2 regions of the Janibacter sp. CFPM2_SD2 genome follow, and region 1 is predicted to be linked to the other one. Evidence: riboswitches for the same ligand, from Rfam matches in the RefSeq annotation. Region 1 holds a riboswitch; the other holds the start of a gene.

Region 1 (3,644 bases):
ACGGGGCGGGCCAGGGGACCGAGGTCGACGTCGAGCGGCTCAGGAGCCGGCACACCCGGCACCCAGATGCCGTCGGCCGCCAGGCTCTCGCCGTGCTCGGCGAGGACCCTCCGCGGGTCACCGTCGTGGCGGATGCGCCCGTCGCGGCCGAGCACGAGCACCCGGTCGACGTGCTCGAGCCAGGGCTCGAGGCGGTGCTCGACGACGACGTCGTCAGCCCGGCCGCCGCGGTGACGACGGCATCGCGCACCTGCGCGGCGCTGTCGGCGTCGAGCATCGCGGTCGGCTCGTCGAGCAGGAGCAGCCCCGGTCGCAGGGCGAGGGCCCCGGCGAGCGCGAGTCGCTGGGTCTGGCCGCCCGACAGGGCGTGGGTCGGGGTGTCGAGGGGCAGGTGTCCCAGGCCGACGGCGTCGAGGCAGGACGCGACGACGGCCGGCGTCTCGGCGGGGGGCCGGCCGATGTTTTCCAGCCCGAAGGCCACGTCGCGACCGACCGTCGCCGCCACGGTGCCCGACCCGGGCTCCTGGAGCAGGAGCCCGACCGCCCCCGCCCGTTCACCGGGGGCCGCCCCGTCGACGGTGACCTCACCGGCGAGGTCGCCGGAGTCGACGGTGAGCAGCAGGCCCGCGAGGGCCCGGAGCAGGGTCGACTTGCCGACCCGCTCGGTCCCACGAGCAGCACCCGCTCGCCGGGCCGCAGGCTCAGGTCGACGTCCGTGAGGACCGGCTCCCGCCGACCTGCGGGACGCCAGGTCAGCCCGCGGACCTCGACGGCGCCACGGGCACCCCCTTCGACCTCCGACACCGCTGGGATCAGACGGCCCTGCGCTCGAGCTGCTCCTGCCCCGGGGGGAAGGGGTTGAGCGCACCCGCCGCGGCGAGCGCCCGGGTGAGGGCCCAGCCGCCAAGGCCGGCGATGACGATGCCGGAGACGACCATGAGCGGCAGGTAGGCGAGCTTCCACGTCCAGGTCCAGTCGGCGAAGTACCAGACGATCTCGTAGACCCACTCCAGCGGGGCGGACAGGGCGCCGGCGAGCAGCGCGACGGCCGGGCCGAAGGCCTTGTAGGCGAAGATCGCGAAGGCGAGCTCGGCGCCGATGCCCTGCGCGAGGCCGGAGAGGATCGTCGTCGCGCCCCACTGGTTGCCGAAGAGCGCCGAGACGACCGCGGCGATGAGCTCGCACGCGACGGCCGCGCCGGGGCGGCGCACGACGAGCCCACCGACGACGCCGGCGATGAACCAGAAGCCGACGACGAGGCCCATCGCGGGCTGGAAGGCGGAGCCGACGACCGAGAGCGGCCCGGCGTAGACGAGGTTGTAGCCCCAGTAGGCGACGCCGAAGGCCACGCCGAGGAAGGCGACGGTCAGCAGGTCGACGGTGCGCCAGCCCATGAGGGGGCGGGTCGCGAGGACGGTGCCGGCGCGGGACGCGGCCGGCGTCTTGGTGGTGGTCATGCTGATGCTTCTCCTGTGTGGGTTCCACAGGGAGGGATCGGCGCCGTCACCCGGCCACGGGCCGTGCGTCGACGACGTTCCCTGAGACTCGACTCCCTACGCCGGTGCTAGCCGGATCAGGTACGAGGGTCTGCGGTCACCCGCACTCTCAGCGCTGCTGCGCTCCCCTGTCGTGCCCGGCCAGCATAGCCGCGCGGGTGGACGGGCGGTCCGCCGTGCCCGTCCTGTGGCAGGGTTGGAGACGTACCGGGTGGCGGCGACCGTCGCCACCTCCGCAGCGTGTGTGTACGAAAGGACGTCTCGTGGGCAACATGGTCTGGAAGGTGCTGGGCACCGGCTCGGCGATCATCGCCGGCATCGTCGCCAACAAGGTCATCTCCATCGCGTGGTCGCGCCTCGGCAAGGGCGAGACGATCGACCCCAACAACCCCGAGAACCCCATCGGCGAGGCCATCGCCTTCGCCGCCCTCGCCGGTCTGGCGATGGGCCTGGCCCGCACCATGGCCACGCGCCAGGCGGCGAGCTTCTACAAGAAGTCCGCGGGTCACCTGCCCGAGGCCATGCAGTCCGTCCAGGGAGAGCTGGACAAGGTCTCCTGATGCGCGGCGTCTCCATCACCGAGCCCGGTGACGCCGACGCCCTGCAGGTCACCGAGGTCGAGGCCCCCACGGCCGGCCCGGGCGACGTCGTCGTCGACATGGTGGCCGCCGGGGTCAACCGCGCCGACGTCATGCAGCGGCTCGGGCACTACCCGCCGCCCGCGGGCGCTCGCCACTGCCGGGCCTCGAGGTCTCGGGCACGATCCGCGAGGTCGGTCCCGGTGTCGAGGGCTGGTCCGTGGGCGACGAGGTCTGCGCCCTCGTCGACGGTGGCGGCTATGCGGAGCAGGTCCGGGTGCCTGCGGCACAGCTGCTGCCCGTGCCGAAGGGGGTCTCCCTCACCGATGCCGCGGGGTTGCCCGAGGTCGCGTGCACGGTCTGGTCCAACGTCTTCATGACGGCCAACCTCCAGCCCGACGAGGTCTTCCTCGTCCACGGCGGGTCGTCGGGCATCGGCACGATGGCGATCCAGCTCGCGACAGCAGCGGGTGCGCGGGTCGCCGTGACCGCCGGGTCGCAGGACAAGCTCGACGTCTGCCGCGACCTCGGCGCGCAGATCCTCGTCAACTACCGCGAGCAGGACTTCGTCGAGGAGGTGCGGGCGGCGACCGACGGCCACGGGGCCGACGTCGTCCTCGACCTCATGGGCGCCAAGTACCTGCCCCGCAATGTCGACCTGCTGGCGACGTCGGGCCGGCTCGTCGTCATCGGCCTCATGGGCGGCCGCAAGGGCGAGCTCGACCTCGGCAAGCTGCTGAGCAAGCGCGCCGCGGTCATCGCGACCTCGCTGCGGGCCCGCCCCGCTGCGGAGAAGGCAGCCATCGTCGCGGCCGTGCGCGAGCACGTGTGGCCGCTCGTCGAGGACGGCGCGGTCCGCCCGATCGTCCAGGGCACCCACCCGCTCGACCGAGCCGCCGATGCCCACCGCGAGCTCGAGGCGAGCGGTCACATCGGCAAGATCCTGCTCACCGCCTGAGCCACCCCCTTCGCCCGGCCCCAACCCTGCAAAACCCTAGGGTCCTGCAGAGTTGCCCGGCCCCAACCCTGCAAAACCCTAGGGTCCTGCAGAGTCAGGGGGTCGGGGTGAGGCGGCCGTCGTCGAGGTGCCAGCGGGCGGGGGCGATCTCGGCGACCTCGGGGTCGTGCGTCGCCAGGAGCACCGTCGCGCCGCGGCGGGCGAGGTCCTCGAGCAGCACCACGACCCGCTCGCGGGGTGTCGTGGTCGAGCTCGGAGGTGGGTTCGTCGGCGAGCAGCACCGCCGCCCCCGCCCCCAGGCGAAGGGAGGCCAGCGCCAGTCCCCGAGCCACGGCCACGCGCTGCCGCTGACCGCCGGAGAGCTCTTCGGCGAGGTGGTCGCCGTGCTCGTCGAGCCGACGGAGGCGAGCGCGTGGTCGGCCTGGGCGAGCGCGTCCCCGCCGGGCACACCGGCTGCGACGAGTGGCACCGCGACGTTGTCGCGGGCGGTGAGGACCTCGGCGAGGGCGCTGCCCTGCGGGATGAGCACGGCACCGGCGGCGCGCGAGGTCGCCTCCTCGCCGATCGCGGTGTCCCCCAGTGTGATCGAGCCGCTCGCCTGCCCCGGCGCGA
Region 2 (3,644 bases), on a different contig from region 1:
TCGCGAACGATGACGACGGGCGCCCGCGGTGACGCCCGCGTGCGGGCCGGCGAGGGTCGCCAGCGCCGGGGCGAGCGCGACGACGGGCAGGAAGATGTTGATCTGGTCGACGTAGTTGCCGACGATGCCGGCGCGCACGCCGCGCGGCCGGTCGGCGGCAGCCCGGGCACGAGGCTCACCGGGTCGCCTCGTCGCGCACGTAGACGCTCGAGCCGAGCTCGACGAACTGACGCGACTTCGCCGCCATGCCGGCCTCGGCGATGGCCTGCTGCGCCGCACCGGACCCGTAGGCGTCGCGGATGTCCTGGCTGATCCGCATGGAGCAGAACTTCGGTCCGCACATCGAGCAGAAGTGCGCGGTCTTCGCCGGCTCCGCCGGCAGGGTCTCGTCGTGGAAGGCCATCGCGCGCGGCGGGTCGAGGGCGAGCGCGAACTGGTCGTGCCAGCGGAACTCGAAGCGCGCCCGGCTGAGCGCGTCGTCGCGCTCGCGTGCCCGCGGATGCCCCTTGGCCAGGTCGGCGGCGTGCGCGGCGATCTTGTAGGTGACCACCCCGGTGCGCACGTCGTCGCGGTCGGGCAGGCCGAGGTGCTCCTTGGGCGTGACGTAGCAGAGCATCGCCGTGCCGTGGCGGGCGATCTCGGTCGCGCCGATCGCCGAGGTGATGTGGTCGTAGCCGGGCGCGATGTCGGTGACGAGCGGGCCGAGCGTGTAGAAGGGCGCCCCGTGGCACCACTCCTGCTCGAGGTCGACGTTGTCCTTGACGAGGTGGAGCGGCACGTGGCCCGGGCCCTCGACCATGACCTGCACGTCGTGCTCCCAGGCCCGCAGGGTCAGCTCGCCCAGGGTGCGCAGCTCGGCGAGCTGCGCCTCGTCGTTGGCGTCGGCGACCGACCCCGGCCGCAGCCCGTCGCCGAGCGAGAAGGCGACGTCGTAGCGGGCGAAGATCTCGCACAGCTCGTCGAAGTGCGTCCAGAGGAAGGACTCCTCGTGGTGGGCCAGGCACCAGCCGGCCATGATCGACCCACCCCGGGAGACGATGCCGGTGACCCGCTCGGCCGTCAGGGGCACGAAGGCGAGCCGCACCCCGGCGTGGATCGTCATGTAGTCGACGCCCTGCTCGCACTGCTCGATGACGGTGTCGCGGAAGATCTCCCAGGTGAGCTCCTCCGCCTTCCCGTCCACCTTTTCGAGGGCCTGGTAGATCGGCACGGTGCCGATCGGTACGGGGCTGTTGCGGATGATCCACTCGCGCGTCGTGTGGATGTCGTCGCCGGTCGACAGGTCCATGACCGTGTCGGCACCCCAGCGGGTGGCCCAGGTGAGCTTGTCGACCTCCTCGGCGATCGACGAGGTGACGGCCGAGCTGCCGATGTTGGCGTTGATCTTCGTGAGGAACGCCCGGCCGATGACCATCGGCTCCGACTCCGGGTGGTTGACGTTGGCCGGGATGATCGCCCGGCCGGCGGCGACCTCGTCGCGGACGAGCTCGGGCGAGCAGCCTTCTCGCAGTGCGGCGCTGCGCATCTCCGCGGTGATCTCGCCGCGCCTGGCGTAGTGCAGCTGGGTCACCGTGCTGCCGGCCACGGCACGAAGGGGGCGACGCGCCGGGCCCTGCCACGCCGCCGCAGCAGCACCGCGCCGCTGCGCCGCACGGCCGTCGTCGGCGAGGTGACGGGGTCTCCCTTCGTAGGGCTCGACGTCACCGCGACCGGTGATCCACGCACCCCGGTGGTCGGGCAGGCCGACCTCCGGGTCGGCACCGGGCCCGCTGGTGCGGTAGACGTGGACGTCCTCGTTGGGGGTGCCGTCGGGGCTGTCGGCCAGGGAGATCGCGGTGACCGCGACCCTGATCGACGGGTCGTGGGGGTCGACGACCTCTTCGCGACGGTGCTGGGGGTGGAGCTCTGACTCGACGGGTGTGCGCACGCGGGCGCCTCCTCTTCCTTCGCCGGCATGATCCGGACAGGTTCAGACGGTCCGGACGGCAGCAGTCCGATCTCAGCCCGTGCCCGGGCTCCCGCGGGGTACCCCGATCCAACCACACGCCGTCGGTGCCCCGCCGGGCACCGTTACGGTGCGACCATGACCGCCCTCCCGCGACCGCCGGTCGCCCTGTCCGTCGCCGGCTCCGACCCGTCGGGCGGTGCCGGGGTCCAGGCCGACCTGAAGACCTTCAGTGCCCTGGGCGCCTACGGCACCTGCGTCATCACGGCCCTGACGGCGCAGTCGACGCGGGGCGTGACGCTCGTGCACGAGGTGCCCGTCGACGTCGTGCGCGCCCAGGTCGAGACGCTCGTCGAGGACGTGCGCATCGACGTCGTCAAGGTCGGGATGCTCGCCTCCGCGGAACTCGTCGAGACCGTGCACGAGCTGCTGACGAGCGGACCCCTCGCGACCACGCCGGTCGTCCTCGATCCCGTCATGGTCTCGACCTCGGGGTCGCGCCTGCTCGCCCCCGAGGCCGTCGACGCCGTGCGCGCGATGCTCCCCCGCGCCGACGTCATCACCCCCAACGTGCCCGAGGCCGCCGTCCTCCTCGACGCGTCCCCGGCCGGCAGCGAGGAGGACCTGCCGGAGCAGGCCGGGCGGCTGCGCGCGCTCGGTGCCGCCGGTGCTGCTCAAGGGTGGCCACCTCGACGGCCCGGAGGCGGTCGACCTCTGGCTCGACGACGACGGACCGTTCGCGCTGCGCGGTCCGCGGGTCCCGACGACCGCGACCCACGGCACCGGCTGCACGCTCAGCTCGGCCATCGCCGCCCTTCGCCCCCGGCACGAGGGGTGGCTGCCGGCCGTGCGGGAGGCGCGCGACTGGCTCACCGAGGCCCTGCGGCACGGGGGAGTCACTCGGGATCGGGTCGGCGCCGGGCCGGTGCACCACTTCCACGAGCAGCGGCGGTGGCAGCACCCGTGACCATCTGCTGACCACACCTTTACCATCCCCCGACGCGCGAGGAAGATGTCCCCCATGTCGGGGAAGGGCATCGACGAGTACGCGACGGTCGTCAGGCTCGTCACGGGGGTCGCTGGCGCCTCCGAGCACGTCGACGCCCGGCTGGCGCGGATGAGCGACCTGCTCGTCGACCTGCTCTCCTCACCGACCGGGCTCATGGTCCACGGGGCCCCCGACGGCTTCGAGGTCCGCGCCGTGGGCAGCGCCGCGACACCGGCGGCCCGCGCCCGGATGAGCGACGAGCTGCGCATCACGGGTGGCCCCGACCCGCTGCTCGACCCGATCCGTGCCGGAGACCTCGAGCCGACGACCGCCGGCCTCGCCTACGGCGGCCAGGCCGCGTGGCAGGCCTCCGGCAAGTGCCGCGGCAGCCTCGAGATCTGGGGCATCGACCAGGTCGCCGCCCTGCCCGTGCGGTCCGGCACCGAGTTCGTCGCCTTCCTCGTGGGGCGCCGCGGGGAGGACTACGGCGAGCGCGACCTCGCGCTGCTCACCGCGGTGCAGCCCGTCGTCGCCGGGCTCGTGCGTCTGCTCGAGCCGGAGCACCTGGCGCCGCCCACCCTGCACGTCGCCCAGCTGACCCAGCGGGAGCACGAGGTCCTCTGCCTGCTGGCCGCCGGCCACAAGGCCGCGACCATCGCCCGTCACGCCGGCTGCTCCGAGCGCACGGTCCACCGCCATCTCGCCCACATC

The links. Region 1 has a riboswitch for thiamine pyrophosphate ahead of AC2W7J_RS14440 (ECF transporter S component). Riboswitches for the same ligand answer to the same signal wherever they lie in the genome.
Region 2: another riboswitch for thiamine pyrophosphate. It lies ahead of thiC (phosphomethylpyrimidine synthase ThiC); the one in region 1 lies ahead of AC2W7J_RS14440 (ECF transporter S component).

The regions. Positions count from the first base shown of each region.
Region 1 covers NZ_JBNFOF010000179.1:2,609-6,252, reverse strand. The annotation lists partial or broken gene AC2W7J_RS14445 (ATP-binding cassette domain-containing protein) at 1-868, opposite strand, end outside; gene AC2W7J_RS14440 (ECF transporter S component) at 813-1,457, opposite strand; TPP riboswitch at 1,534-1,636, opposite strand; gene AC2W7J_RS14435 (DUF4235 domain-containing protein) at 1,769-2,056, shown strand; partial or broken gene AC2W7J_RS14430 (NAD(P)H-quinone oxidoreductase) at 2,056-3,032, shown strand; partial or broken gene AC2W7J_RS14425 (ATP-binding cassette domain-containing protein) at 3,127-3,644, opposite strand, start outside.
Region 2 covers NZ_JBNFOF010000002.1:27-3,670, forward strand. The annotation lists gene thiC (phosphomethylpyrimidine synthase ThiC) at 176-1,927, opposite strand; TPP riboswitch at 1,925-2,032, opposite strand; partial or broken gene thiD (bifunctional hydroxymethylpyrimidine kinase/phosphomethylpyrimidine kinase) at 2,084-2,912, shown strand; gene AC2W7J_RS00230 (helix-turn-helix transcriptional regulator) at 2,967-3,644, shown strand, end outside.